Prochlorococcus marinus CUG1417: one gene and its partner. Each later gene encodes a partner of the first gene's protein in a complex. Links are inferred from orthologs where the notes say so. Each region holds a gene or a part of one and is shown in the gene's direction. Other genes may lie near its edges.

Region 1 (7,531 bases):
TGATTCTAATTTACAGCCGATACTTGGTCCAAGGCCAGTAAGCGACTCACTTTATTTACATGCATTATTCGAGGGTCTAGCTAAGATCGAATTGAAAGGATGGGAAAAGCTAGGCGAACTAACAGGTTCACTTCCAAAAAAAATTATTACTATTGGTGGAGGTTCAAAAAACCCTCAGTGGAGAAAAATAAGAGAAAAGATTATCAATATACCAATAGTTTCATGTAAAAAAACTACTTCATTTGGTACAGCCGTGTTAGCGATGAACTCAAAATAAAAGTTTTTTTAAATATTTGATGAAGATATAAAATTTTTAATTAAAAGGGTTTCACAAACTACACATCTTAATTTAAAGTATATAGGTTAGAGCCGGGATAGCTCAGTTGGTAGAGCAGGCGACTGAAAATCGCCGTGTCCCCAGTTCAAATCTGGGTCCTGGCACCTTTAAAACCTCTTCTATGAAGGGGTTTTATATTTTCTAAAAAAGTAAAAACTTACTTTTTATTTTGTTTTTAGAATTTTAGATTTGTTAGTTTTCTATTCTGCAGACTTGACCAATAACACCCAAAATCAATTCATCTCCATTTGGATCTTGCCAATCAGCTAAATCATTAAAATTACTATTCACTTCATCTATAGAGACATCAACATCTCTAAATGATTTTTCAAAACAATTTATATCCATTGTATAGAGAATATCTTTAGTGATTTCACTTTTTGTTTTGGGAATATATTTACTCAATACTCTCACAGAACCATCCTCATTCCTTTTAATACTTTGTCTATCCCACAACTGTTCTCCATATTCACTTTTAGGGACTCCCACCCATTCATGAGGAAAAGCATTTGCTTGTTTTATAAAAATACAAATTGGAACGATTATTGACAGAACTAAACCAATGCTATTTCTAATAAATATTGAACTAACTTTATTCTTAGAATCAACCATGAATACTTGTCAAATACAAAAATCTTTTATCTAGACTAAATATAAGATTAAAAATTTGTAAAATTTTTTATTGATTAGTATTTCTATTATAGATACAATCAAATATTAAATTCAAAACTTACTTCCAATAAGTTAATTAGAAAGATAATGAATAAAATACAAAAACTTCTCTCAATAGTTTTTTTTATAGCAATATTCGTCGTATTGATTTACTTAATCCAAAATTATGGGATTGAACCTCTTAGAAACAAAATAGAAAGTATGGGAATTTGGGCACCTTTTGGAATATTCATACTTAGAGGAGTAAGTATTATTTTGCCCGCTCTTCCAAGTTCAGCTTATTCTCTGCTAGCTGGTTCATTACTAGGATTTCAAAAAGGTTACATGACAATAATCTTTTCTGATATTGTTTTTTGCCAAGCTGCTTTCTTTATTGCAAGAAATTATGGTCGGGTTCCTGTACGTAATTTAGTCGGCCAGAAAGCAATGAAAAAGATTGAAAGTTTTAATCAAAACCAGCTAGAAGAAAATTTCTTTCTTATGACAGGTCTTCTCATGACTGGCCTTTTTGATTTTCTAAGCTACGCAATTGGTATTGGTGGAACTCGCTGGAAAATATTTACTCCTGCATTAATAATAAGTCTTCTAATCAGTGACTCTATACTTGTCGCAGTAGGAGCTGGAGTTAGTCAGGGAGCAGGATTATTTCTTGGGATTGCTCTATTAGGAATGTTTGCTTTAGCGACTATTTCAGGATTGGCAAAAAATAAAATGCCTAGGTAACACAACAGTTGATAATTCTGTAATCAAAGAAGAAAGATATGACATTTTCGCAAACAATAACTATATAAATAATGATTCATGCAAGAATAGAAATCGATTATTTTTTTAGAGACATTAGATGACTCCATTTAGACCAACTTCATATGATCGCCCTGGAGAACAAATATCAACTACTCCTTCTGGATTAAAAGTAACTTCTGCAAAGAGATTAATGGTGGATTCAATGGTAAGAATGATACAAAAAGCAGAAAATCATTCTGTAGAAGATAAACTTGACGAAGAATCTAAAAATAATTAATCAATTCATTGATAAAAGTATAGGAGAGTGGAAATCTATTAGAAGTACACACACTTTAGCTTTTCAGGAATTTGAAAACTCAACTAGTAAAATACATATAAAACATATCAACAAAAAAAATAAAAAAGTCGTTAATATTTTTAAAAATTATAAATTCAGTTTAAACCTAGAGAGCATAGCTATTTCTATAAACTGGCAAGCTATTAGTGATTGGGACAATAATGATATCCGTGAGGGAGATGAAACTATTCTGATTTTTTTACCCGAAGATGAAAAATCAGGAATTGTTTTAAGAAATAAAGGTTATACAGAATCCTTTATTTCATCATCCAATTATTTTGTTGATGAACAAAATAATTTACACATTAAAACTATTTATAAATCAACAGTTTCCGAAGAAAGAATTTCTTTTTTATCCACTCATGTAAGATCCAGATTTTCTACCATTAGAAATCTTGAAAATAACTCAGTTATACAGACGTCCCATACTTCAGAGATAAGGAATTTAGCTAGTTTAAAAGATTAATTATCCTTTCAAATTGAAACTCTGTTTCAGATATTAATTTAGGAAGAAAGCTTTTGTTTCCACGCATATTATTAACTGTTGAATTCAAATCAGAGATAGTTGCATCTCGCATTAATTCAAAAACCCTTCTTGCATTTCTTAAAGGTACCCCAAGAGCAAGATAAGTATTTTTAAGATCCATCAAACAACTTTTTTCTAAAACTGATTCGTCATTAGAAATTAAAAGATAAGCAACAATCCTTAGGATTATTTCTCCATCTCTTAAACAAACGGACATCTTGTTAGTTGTATTTAAAGAAATTTTTGAATTAAGTGAATCGTGATTTTCGCAAATCATTGCTGTTACAGCGTCTGCTGCGATTGCATGTGAATTATTGGTTATTGAGGTTATTGCATCTAATCTTGAGTTTGCAGTATTAATAAATTCTTTTATATTGCTTAAATCATTTAATTTTTTATCGGCTGACAATAGTTGATTATTCTTTGAAACTGACATTCCTTTATTAAAAATTAAAGACCGATCTTAAGAATAATACAAAGCTAGTAAAAACAATACAATTTCAAACTTAACGCAACGCTTCTTAATTAATAACTTCATTCCAAAGTGATAGTTGAAATAATTCAAAAAAAAAATTTTTTTTTCGCTAATATAAAACTACATTTTTTATAAAGTTTTGGATCAACAGGATTTAAAATTATCAAAGAAACTTATTTCCTCATATAAAAAGAGATTGGAAAAAGAAATTCTAGACAGAAGTATGAAATTAAAGATGCCTCAAAATAAGTTTGAAGAAATAATTAATAACAATAATGAACTTATCAATTTAAAAAAAACGTTAGAGGATCTAGAAACGGAATCTGAATCTCATAGTAAAGTCTGATTTTTGAAAAACATTTCCAAAAGTGCCTCAAACCAACAATTTCCTTTTTAAGTCCCTAAACAATCAACAACTTCAAGCAGTAAAACATGTTTACGGACCACTATTAGTTGTAGCTGGTGCAGGTAGCGGAAAAACTAAGGCTCTTACTCACAGAATTGCAAACCTTATTGAGGGTAACTCTATAGATCCCTATAACATTCTCGCAGTCACTTTTACTAACAAAGCTGCCAAAGAAATGAAAGCAAGATTAGAGGTTCTTCTAGCCCAAGAATTAGCTTTTAATCAATTTGGTCAGCCTTGGACAACTCTCAAAGAAATTGATCAAAATCAATTAAGAACAAACGTTCACCAAGAGAGGCTTCAGAACCTTTGGATCGGTACTTTCCATTCTTTATTTTCAAGACTTCTGAGATACGATATTGAAAAATACACTGATCCAGAAGGCCTAAAATGGACAAGACAATTTTCAATTTATGATGAAACAGATTCTCAAACATTAGTAAAAGAAATTATCAGTCAAGATATGAATCTTGACCCAAAAAGATATGATCCCAAAAAGATTAAAAGATTAATAAGTAATGCTAAAAATCAATGCTTAACTTCTAATGATCTTTTAGAAAAAGCAGATAATAATTTTGATAAAACAGTTGCAGAAGCCTACAAGAGATATAGGATTTCGCTCTCAAAAAATAATTCTTTAGACTTTGATGATCTTCTACTTTTACCTGTGTTCTTGTTGAGGCAAAATGATATAGTCAGAGACTACTGGCACAAAAGATTTAAACATATTTTAGTTGACGAATATCAAGATACAAATAGAACACAATATGAACTTATAAAATTAATTACGGCTGGAAATACTGAACCAAAAAAATTCTTCAATTGGGAAGATCGGTCAATTTTTGTAGTTGGGGATGCTGATCAAAGTATTTATAGTTTCAGAGCGGCTGACTTCAGAATTTTAATTGGTTTTCAAGAAGATTTTAAAACTTCAATCAATGACGATACAAAATCATCTTTAATTAAATTAGAAGAAAATTATAGGTCATCTTCCAATATCCTTGATGCTGCAAACTCACTAATTGAAAATAATTCTGAAAGAATTGACAAAGTTTTAAAGGCTACCAAAGAAAAAGGGGAACTTTTAACATTACTCAGCTGTGATGATGAAATTTCCGAGGCAGAAGCAATTACCAATAAAATAAAATCACTCAATAACTATAATCAAAACCCAATTTGGAAAAATTTTGCAATTTTATATCGAACCAGAGCTCAGTCGAGAGTATTAGAAGAATCTCTTGTAAGGTGGCGCATTCCTTATACAATTTTTGGAGGATTACGTTTTTATGATAGAAGAGAGATTAAAGATGCAATAGCATATTTGAAAGTTCTGGTTAATTCTTCAGATAACGTTAGTCTTTTACGAATCATAAATGTTCCTAGAAGAGGGATTGGTAAGACTACTATTCAAAAACTTAGTGAACTATCTAATAGGTTAAATATCCCATTATGGGAGGTTCTTAATGATAAGCAAAGTCTTGAAGAAACAATAGGCCGATCATCAAAAGGAATTAATAAATTTACTGAAATTATGAATGATCTACTGTGTTACCTAGAAAATTCAGGTCCCGCTCAACTATTACAACTTATATTAGAAAAAAGTGGTTATTTAAGTGACTTGCTCTCTAGTGGGACTGAAGAATCTGAAGATAGAAGAAATAACTTACAAGAACTAATTAATGCAGCCACTCAATATGAAGAAGAAACAGAAAGTGGAGATGTAGAGGGATTTCTTTCTACAGCAGCCTTAACAACTGATAATGATACAAAGAAAAATAACCCTAACTCTGTAACTCTCATGACTCTGCATAATAGTAAAGGTTTAGAATTTCAAAATGTTTTTATCACTGGACTAGAACAAGGTCTCTTCCCGAGCCATAGATCAATAGATACTCCCTCACTTCTGGAAGAGGAAAGAAGATTATGCTACGTAGGTATTACTAGAGCTAAAGAAAGAGTTTTCTTGAGTCATGCCAGAGAAAGAAGATTATGGGGTGGAATGCGAGAAGCAACAATTCCTTCAATATTTCTTTCGGAAATACCTGAAGATTTAATGGATGGCGAATTACCACAAACTGGTGGTGCTTCAATTAGAAGAGATTGGCATCTTGAGCGTTTAACAAGAGTTGATAGAAAAAATCCAAATGAATTCGTTAACAAACCAATAAATGCAGTAAGGAAATTATATTCAGGACCTCGTAAAGGGAAAAGCTGGATAGTTGGAGATAAGCTAATTCACTCAAAATTTGGGAAAGGTGAAATCATACATATTTTTGGGAGTGGGGAAAAAATATCTTTAGCAGTAAAATTTGGTGATAAAGGAAGTAAAATTTTAGATCCCAGATTAGCTCCAATTCGTTATGTAAGTTAAAACTAATGAACGATATCTCTGATTACATCCAAACAGAATTAATCAAAACTCCATTTAATTTATATAACCTTATTACTAAATACATTGAATCTAATAACAATATTAAAGTAGCTTTTGTTGGCGGTTATTTAAGAGATTTATTAATTAGTAAATTCCACAAAAAATCTTTTTCTAAACCTGTAGATATAGATCTTGTGATTGAAGGTTCCTCTATCTCTCTGGCAAAATTTATAAAAAAAAATGTTGTAAATGTAGATATATGTTTAATCAAGGAATTTAATTTATACAACACCGTAGAAATAAATATTAATGACTTTAAAATTGATATTGCTTCTGCAAGAAAAGAGACTTATTCTGCACCAGGCTTAAATCCCACAGTAACTAATAGTACTTTTGAGGATGATCTTAAAAGGAGAGATTTCACGATAAATTCAATAGCATTTGAGGTCTCGACAAGGAAAATCTATGATCCTTATGGAGGAATTTCTGATATAAAAAGCAAGAAATTGAACCTACTTCACAGTAAAAGTATTTCAGATGATCCAAGTAGATTAATTAGATGTGCAAAATATGCTTCAAGGTTAGATTTCAATATCTCAAATAATTCCCTCAAACAATCTCAAGAAACAGTTAGACAGTGGCCATGGAAAAGTTCAGAAACTCATCAGCAAATGATTTACCCTCCTGCACTCGGCATAAGAATAAGGATGGAACTAGCTCAAATATGCAAACACGATAATTTGACTAATGTAATTTCGATAATTCATAAATGGGGAATTATCTCAATCTTAAATGAAAATATTAAAGTCGATAAAAGATTTTTAAGAGGACTAAATTGGATTAAGAAGTTAAAGGGAAATCATATGCTTTACTTATTAAAAGATTCAGAAAATTTAGAAAAAGCATGTCAAAGATTTTTGGTAAATAATAGTGAGATAAAAATATTAGAAGATTATATAAATATCAAAAAGATATTAAATACAAACCAAAAAACTTTCAATCATTTTTCTCCATCAAGTTGGACAGAATTTATTGAGGACAGAAACCTTAATGATGAGACAGTTAAATTATTAATTTGTGATGGAGGAAAATACTGGAGTAAATTGTTTAAGTGGTTATTTATTTACAAATTCATAAAATCAAAAAAAGATGGAGAAACATTAAAAAAAGAAGGATGGGACTCAGGGGAGGAGATGGGCAAGGAAATCAAAAGATTAAGATATTTGGAAATTGACAAATTAAATAGAAATTAATTACATTTCTACAACCTCTCCAACCTTGTACCATTTATCCTTTAGAACATTTTCATATTTACGATTGCAACTAATCAACAAGGGTCCACATGTTTGAGGATCTAATAGTAATGATATTCTCTCTTTAAAAGTCTCTTGATCTAATGAATTTTCGTTTAAAAAATGAATTATTCTTTTTTGCTTATTTACTTTATAAATTTTGTCAAAAATTTCTTTATTAGATTCAAAGAAAGTACTTTTAACATCTTTTCTTATTAAATCAAATACTCCAGGATAAGCTTTAAATGCAAATAAATCTAATAAAACTTTTAGTGGCTCAAGATTATTGCTTTGCCTATATAAATTAGATGATTCAACCATTTCTTTAAGATGTCCAATAAATCCATATCCAGTAATGTCAGTCGCAGCGC
Region 2 (7,385 bases), on another replicon or contig:
AACTGGGCCGAATAATTTTGAGGTAGATTGGATTGGTGTACAAAGGGAAATTGAAAATGGTTTATCGAGAAGAATGAGAAGAGAATTACAAGTTGAACCACTTATTTTGTGTTTAGTTCAACCTGCTCCAAGTGGAACTCGTGCTTATATCCCAAAGATTACCGAAGAGCAAAATTTCTCCAATAGAAATAGAAATAATAATAATTTCCATAAGAAATCAAACAATAATCATCCTAATAGTTCAAATAACCCACAAAATACCCAAAAAAGTCCAAAAGTTTCACAGAATCCATCAGCTGAGACTGCTACAGAAGATTCATTTGAAGGTAGAACAAGAAGAAGAAGATCTGCTGTAACATCTTAACTTTTTTCAAAATTTATATAGTTTTTATCCCAAACAATTTTTAAAAACTCTTGCAGATTAATTTGACCTTTATTTTTTTCATAAATTGAAGTTGCTAATTTTGTCAGATTTTTAGAACTACATTGCTTTGCAGATATTTCTTTTAAAAATCTATTTAAAATTGTGCACCTCGCTTCAATACACATACCATTTAGGAGATTCCTATCGATACCCTTAACATCTTTACAATATAAATAAGCTAGTTCACTAAGATCATTACGTTCATTATTGTATTTGCTCATTTTTTGGGAAAAATTATTTATCCTTTCAGAACAACCAGGATAGATAACTTCTAAGGTAGGAATAATTTTTTTTCTTACTAAATTTCTTTTTAATTTAAGATCTGAATTTGTAGGATCTTCCCAGACTGGGATCTTCATATCATTGCAAAATTGTTTTGTATCTTCCCTACTGAAAATTAATATTGGTCTTATTAAATAAATTTGATTTTCTATTAATCTTTTACTCTCAATATTACTCAGACCTGCAAAATTGCTTCCTCTAGATAAATTGAGGATAAATGTTTCTGCATTATCACTACTCGTGTGACCAGTTAACAAATAAATATTATGTTTTTGCTTGTGTTTATTTAATAAAGTTTTGGCTCTTTCACATAATTTTTCATATCGCCATTCTCGTGCTTTTTCTTCTGAAGAAATACTTTCTTTATTTGCTTGATCAAAAGAGAATGAAATATTTTTATCTTCGCAATAATCTTTTAATTCAAGAGCATATAGTGATGATTTTTCGTGCCACTGATGATCACCATGCCAAACACTAATAGACCAATTATGTAGTTTTTTTAGGTCATTAATTAGGGTTAATAAGGCCATTGAGTCTTGACCCCCCGATACACTTATTAAAATATTGGATCCTTTGGGAATAAATATTTTTTTGGTAAGAATCTCCTTATGAAGCTGATGATGCCATGATGACCAATTTTTCTGACTTAATTTTTTATCAGTCATTTTGTGTTGCTCAGATAATATTTTTTAAAAAATGCACTGTTTTACTAAAACAATGTCACAATCGGGTAATAAATTCATTAAGTAAATGAGTCTGATTAATCTTTTGCCACAAAAAATCAAAGAAGAGTTAAGAAGCAAATCCTTACTCAAAGTTATTTCAGGATTGAATAATTTCGATGTTCAGTCTGTGAAAATAATTGTTGAGGCTGCTTCATTAGGAGGGGCAGATCTTGTCGATATTGCTTGTAAACCTGAACTCGTTGATTTAGCACTTAAGAATTCAACACTACCCGTTTGTGTTAGTTCAGTAGTGCCTAGATCTTTTCAAGATTGTGTAAAAGCAGGAGCATCATTAATTGAGATAGGAAATTACGATACTTTTTATGAAAAAGGCATTTATTTTTCAGATAAAAAAGTTTTAAACATTACAAAAGAGACGAGGGATTTATTGCCTAATTTTCCTTTATCAGTAACTGTTCCTCATACTATGCCTATTGATAAACAAGTTGATCTTGCTGTAAAGCTAGTGGAAGAAGGCGTTGATATTATTCAAACAGAAGGTGGTACTAGTTCTGCTCCTTACTCTCCAGGGATTCAAGGTTTTTTTGAAAAATCAGTACCAACTCTTGCAGCTACCTATGCTATTCATCAAGAATTTAAGAAACAATCTCTGAATATACCAATCATGAGTGCCTCTGGATTAAGCCAAGTAACTTGTCCACTAGCAATATCTTCTGGAGCCTCAGCAGTTGGCGTTGGATCTGTGGTTAATAAATTAGATGATTTAATATCAATGATTGCGGTTGTTAGGGGCTTAAAAGAATCTTTGAAAAATTCAATAATTGGAGAAAAAATTTCTTAGTATAGCAACATCCTTTAGCTACTAGCTTGATGAACCACTATAAGCTTCAAGCTCCTTACGAACCAAATGGAGATCAACCAGAAGCTATTAAAAAATTAGTTAAAGGCGTAAATAATGGTAAACAGTTTCAGACTCTTTTAGGAGCTACTGGAACTGGTAAAACATTTACCATTGCCAATGTAATTCAACAAACAGGAAGACCAGCACTTGTTTTAGCCCATAACAAAACGTTGGCTGCACAACTATGTAATGAATTAAGGGAATTTTTTCCAAAAAATGCAGTTGAGTACTTCATTTCTTACTACGATTACTATCAACCAGAAGCTTATGTACCTGTAAGTGATACTTACATAGCCAAAACTGCTTCAATTAATGAAGAAATAGATATGCTTAGGCATTCTGCAACACGCTCATTATTTGAAAGAAAAGATGTAATTGTTGTAGCCTCAATAAGTTGTATTTATGGTCTTGGTATACCGAGTGAGTATTTAAAAGCTGCAGTTAAATTTGAAGTGGGAAAATCAATAAATCTACGTTCTTCTTTGAGGTCTCTTGTTGAAAATCAATATACTAGAAATGATATTGAAATTACTAGAGGTAGATTCAGAATTAAAGGTGATGTTTTAGAAATCGGTCCAGCTTATGAAGATAGATTAATAAGAATTGAGTTATTTGGTGATGAAGTCGAGGCTATTAGATATGTTGACCCTACTACAGGAGAAATACTTGAAAGTTTAGAACAAGTTAGCGTTTACCCAGCGAAGCATTTTGTGACTCCAAAAGAAAGACTTGAGAGTGCAATAAGTGCAATTAGAAGTGAATTAAAAACTCAACTCGATAAATTTACATACGAAGGAAAATTATTAGAGGCTCAACGTCTAGAACAACGTACAAAATATGATTTAGAAATGCTTAAAGAGGTTGGTTATTGTAATGGAGTTGAGAATTATGCTCGTCATTTATCAGGGAGGGAGGAAGGTTCACCACCAGAATGCTTAATAGATTACTTTCCCAAAGATTGGTTGTTGGTAGTTGATGAGAGTCATGTAACATGTCCTCAACTTCATGCGATGTACAATGGTGATCAATCTAGAAAAAAAGTGTTAATAGATCATGGTTTTAGATTGCCAAGTGCTGCAGATAATAGACCTTTAAAATGTGAAGAGTTTTGGGAAAAATCAAAACAGACATTATTTATAAGTGCAACTCCTGGTCAATGGGAATTAGATCAATGTGAAGGTGAATTTATTGAGCAAGTTATAAGACCAACTGGGGTATTAGACCCGGTAATTGATGTAAGACCTAGTGAAGGCCAAATAGAAGATCTGTTATCTGAAATAAGAATTCGAGCTGAAAAGAATCAAAGAGTGCTTGTGACGACACTTACTAAGAGAATGGCTGAAGATCTAACTGATTTTTTATCTGAAAATAAAGTAAGAGTTAGATATTTGCATTCCGAAATCCACTCAATTGAGAGAATTGAAATTATTCAAGACCTTAGAATGGGCGAATATGATGTTTTGGTAGGAGTTAATTTATTAAGAGAGGGACTAGATCTTCCAGAAGTATCTTTAGTCGCCATTTTAGATGCTGATAAAGAAGGTTTTCTGAGAGCTGAAAGGTCATTGATTCAAACAATAGGTAGAGCTGCCCGACATGTTGAAGGTGTTGCCTTGCTTTATGCAGATAACTTCACAGATTCAATGAAAAGAGCAATATCTGAAACTGATCGAAGAAGAACTATTCAAAAAAAATATAACCAAATCAATGGTATTACTCCAAAACCTGCAGGCAAAAAAATAGAAAATTCAATATTATCTTTTCTAGAACTTTCCAGAAAACTAGATGCTGGTGGTTTATCTAAAGATTTAATAAATATAGTTAATAACAAAACTGACGCAATTCTCAATTCCAGTGATAATCAATGTTTGCTCGAAGAATTGCCTGACTTAATAGAAAAGTTAGAAATTAAAATGAAAGACGCTGCAAAAGAGTTAAATTTTGAAGAAGCAGCAAATTTGAGGGATAGAATCAAAAAATTAAGACAAAAATTGGCAAGAAACAATTAAAAAGAACTTATTTTTCTAATTCGAAATGATTATGAATCGCATGAACTGCTTTGTCACAATCTTTTTCTAAGACAATACACGAAGTCCTAATTTCACTAGTGGCAATCATTTCAATATTGATATTTTGGTTAGCCAGTGCTCTAAATATTTTTCCAGCAGTTCCAACTTTAAATGCCATTCCCGCTCCAACAGTACTTACTTTGGCTATTGCAGGACCATCTTCAATGTATGAACCGGGTAATTTCTTTGTTAAGACCTCAAAAACCAAGTTAGCTTTTTCTCTATCCTGCTTATTCATTGTAAGACTAATATCCTTAGTTTTTAGAGAGGAAATTCTTTCAGACTGCACGATCGTATCGAAAAGTAAATTATTTTCAGCTAATGCTAAACATATTGATGCTGCTACACCTGGACGATCAGGTAGTTTTCGAAAACTTACTTGAACTTGGTTTTTATCTAATGCAATCCCTCTCACTTCAGGTAGATCTTGTTTTTCGTTGATGGGATTAATAAATATTTGTGTATCGGATAACTTAAATTTCTCAGAAATAAATCTAATAGCTTTTGGTATATTATTAATTTCAATTACGCAGCTGACTTTAATTTCACTAGTAGCTATTAATCTGACATTTATATTTGCTTGAGATAAAGTATCAAATAAATCGGCCGAAACACTTGGTCTACCCATAATGCCTGCTCCTTGAATACTCAATTTAGTCATGTTTGTTTTTAAATTGTATTCTCCTCCTAATTGACTAGTTATAAGTTCACATTGTTCTGCAGTTTTTTTAACTTCTAATTCACTAACAGTAAATGTAATATCGTTATTATTTCCATCATTTGTAGCTTGTATGATTAAATCTACATTAATACTTGCTTCTGATAGTTTTTCAAATATTTGTGCAGCAATCCCAGGCCTATCAGGAATGTTTGAGAGACTGAATATTGCTTGGTTTTCTAATATTTCAAGACTATTGACTGTTTTTGTTAATTCTAAGCTTCCTCTTTTTAGCGGGAGAGGTTGGATTTGACTCGCCAGGAGAGTACCATTTGAGTCACTTTGGCTTGATTTGACGCACAATTTAATTCCATAATTGCGAGCAATTTCTACTGCTCTTGGATGCAGAACTGAAGCACCAACGCTTGCAAGCTCAAGCATTTCTTCACAGCTAATTTCTTCTAAGAGTTTTGCATTAGGTACAATTCTTGGATCAGTAGTAAGAACCCCTGGAACATCTGTATAAATTTCGCAAGTTTCAGCTCCTAAAGCTGTTGATAATGCTACAGCGGAGGTATCTGAACCACCTCTACCAAGAGTTGTAATTTCCATTGATCCCGTATGACTTAATGATGTTCCTTGAAATCCAGCAACGACAACTACAAAACCTTGGTTTATATAGTTCTGGATTCTCTCTGTTTTAATATCGAGAATTCTCGCTTTCCCATGTATTGATTCAGTAATGATTCCAACCTGGCTACCGGTCATTGAAATTGCAGGTATTCCGCATTCGTTTAATGCCATTGATAGAAGAGCTATGGTTACTTGCTCTCCAGTTGAGAGAAGCATATCCAATTCTCTTCGATTGGGATTTTTACTAATTGATTTCGCTAAACAATTTAAATCGTCTGTGGTTTGCCCCATTGCAGATACAACCACGACAATTTCGTTTCCTGCCTCTTTACTTTGACAAATGCTACTTGCAATATTTTGAATTTTTTTAATATCACCGACAGAAGTACCGCCAAATTTTTTTACTAGTAAAGCCATATTTAAATCATAATGTAAATTTTTAAACTTATAATTTGGTTAACTTAAATTTATTAAATTCTCGGTAAAAACATTCATAGGATTATTACCTTGTTTTAGTAATGATTCAATATCTAATAAGTTACTCATTAAATTAATTAAATATTTTTGCGATATGTTTTTTACTTTCCTTCGAACGAGAAAAATTCTTTTTGGATTAGAAATTCCCGAAAGATTACAAATCTTTTCTGCATTATCACTTCCTGAATTAACTGCTAATTTTACAATGGTATGAATTCTGATTTGACTAATTAAGCCTGCATTTAATCTTAAAGCAGGTTCTCCCTTCTGTAAGGAATAATTTATTTCGATGAGGCTTTCATTAATGTTTTTTTGTAAGAGAAGATCAATGATTTTGAAAATGTTGGATCGATGATCACAAAATATTTTTTTTACATCAATACTTTTAAGAAAAAGTTGTGAATTCGAATCACTTGCGACTGCTGTTAGGTATGTTTTTGCCTTAGCTAATTCATTTATTAGTTTAAAGCTATCATTCCCAACAGATTCAATAATTAATTCAGCTGCATTTTTATCAATTTTGATACTCATTTCATTTGCTGTATCTTCTAAGAATCTTTTTTGTCCCTCATAGTCCCAGATTTCTGGTAAAGAAAATGATTTTTCTTTGGCTAAATTATTTTTGATAAGTTTTTGTAAAAATTTAGTACTCTTTAGTCTTGAGTCTGGTTTTTTTGTATTTTGTAAAACGAAATAAGTATTTTGAGGTATATTGTTATGGATTTTTTGAAATTTACTTGTTAGATTTTCATTTTTTGCATTAAAAATTGGATTATTTTTCAATGTAACTATTCTGTATCCATCTCCAAAAGGAGGTGTAAGAACCTCATCAAAAGCTTTTTTTACTTGTTCATCATCTTCTCCATTTAGATTAGTTACGTTTATTGCTTTCCATTCTTTGGATACTTCCTTATCAATTAATTTCCGAATAAATGTATTTTGAGCATTTAGATCATTACCCCATAATATTTGTATTGGCATAATCGCTCAATAAAAATCATATAATAACTATGTTTATTTTTAACATAAATTAAATTTAATGGTTATTGATCATCCAATTTTTTTGGAAAGCATCAGATTTATAAGATCTCATGTAGGAGAAAATGATCTAAATTATTTGGAAAATAAAGTTTTAGAAAGATTAATTCATACTTCAGGAGATTTTTCTGTTCAAAATCTTCTTGAGTTTAGTGAAGGTGCCTGTAAAAAGGGCCTTCAGGCGCTTAAAAATGGAGCTCCTATTTTAACTGATACC

Evidence for each region. The genes of interacting proteins can lie anywhere in the genome.
Region 2: the proteins of HA140_RS01635 (region 1) and uvrB are in contact, whole or in part, in a crystal structure (PDB 7EGT), measured with the Thermus thermophilus proteins. The link is inferred for Prochlorococcus marinus CUG1417 from one-to-one orthologs. Residues at the interface, in WP_096412145.1 of Thermus thermophilus: His654, Arg656, Phe657, Gln666, Asp668, Glu669, Lys680, Arg681, Leu682, Ser683, Lys685, Tyr686, Ala687; in WP_096411307.1 of Thermus thermophilus: Glu23, Leu25, Arg26, Asp27, Gly28, Glu29, Arg30, Phe31, Arg55, Glu326, Asp327, Phe328, Glu379, Ser382, Gln383, His398, Gly400, Arg401.

Annotation. Positions count from the first base shown.
Region 1 is NZ_JAAORN010000001.1:298,715-306,245, reverse strand. Bases 3,080-6,163 are described here. They hold HA140_RS01635 (UvrD-helicase domain-containing protein), read left to right. Parts: upstream 3,080-3,459; coding sequence 3,460-5,868; downstream 5,869-6,163. Other genes in these bases: HA140_RS01630 (CCA tRNA nucleotidyltransferase), read left to right, coding at 5,874-6,163; HA140_RS01640 (hypothetical protein), read left to right, coding at 3,231-3,437. In the rest of the region: HA140_RS01675 (FGGY-family carbohydrate kinase), read left to right, coding at 1-277; HA140_RS01665 (hypothetical protein), read right to left, coding at 530-949; HA140_RS01660 (TVP38/TMEM64 family protein), read left to right, coding at 1,097-1,732; HA140_RS01655 (hypothetical protein), read left to right, coding at 1,851-2,030; HA140_RS01650 (phycobiliprotein lyase), read left to right, coding at 2,005-2,556; HA140_RS01645 (R-phycoerythrin subunit beta), read right to left, coding at 2,540-3,052; more of HA140_RS01630, read left to right, coding at 6,164-7,121; selenide, water dikinase SelD, read right to left, coding at 7,122-7,531. UniProt on the Escherichia coli protein: A helicase with DNA-dependent ATPase activity. Unwinds DNA duplexes with 3'-5' polarity. Translocates on single-stranded DNA with 3'-5' polarity. Initiates unwinding more efficiently from a nicked substrate than double-stranded DNA.
Region 2 is NZ_JAAORN010000002.1:528,231-535,615, reverse strand. Bases 1,845-4,782 are described here. They hold uvrB (excinuclease ABC subunit UvrB), read left to right. Parts: upstream 1,845-2,262; coding sequence 2,263-4,302; downstream 4,303-4,782. Other genes in these bases: HA140_RS09005 (aspartate kinase), read right to left, coding at 4,310-4,782; HA140_RS09015 (DUF561 domain-containing protein), read left to right, coding at 1,845-2,233. Also shown: HA140_RS09025 (ribonuclease J), read left to right, coding at 1-364; tRNA lysidine(34) synthetase TilS, read right to left, coding at 361-1,371; more of HA140_RS09015, read left to right, coding at 1,457-1,844; more of HA140_RS09005, read right to left, coding at 4,783-6,070; holA (DNA polymerase III subunit delta), read right to left, coding at 6,110-7,111; HA140_RS08995 (precorrin-8X methylmutase), read left to right, coding at 7,170-7,385. UniProt on the Escherichia coli protein: The UvrABC repair system catalyzes the recognition and processing of DNA lesions. A damage recognition complex composed of 2 UvrA and 2 UvrB subunits scans DNA for abnormalities.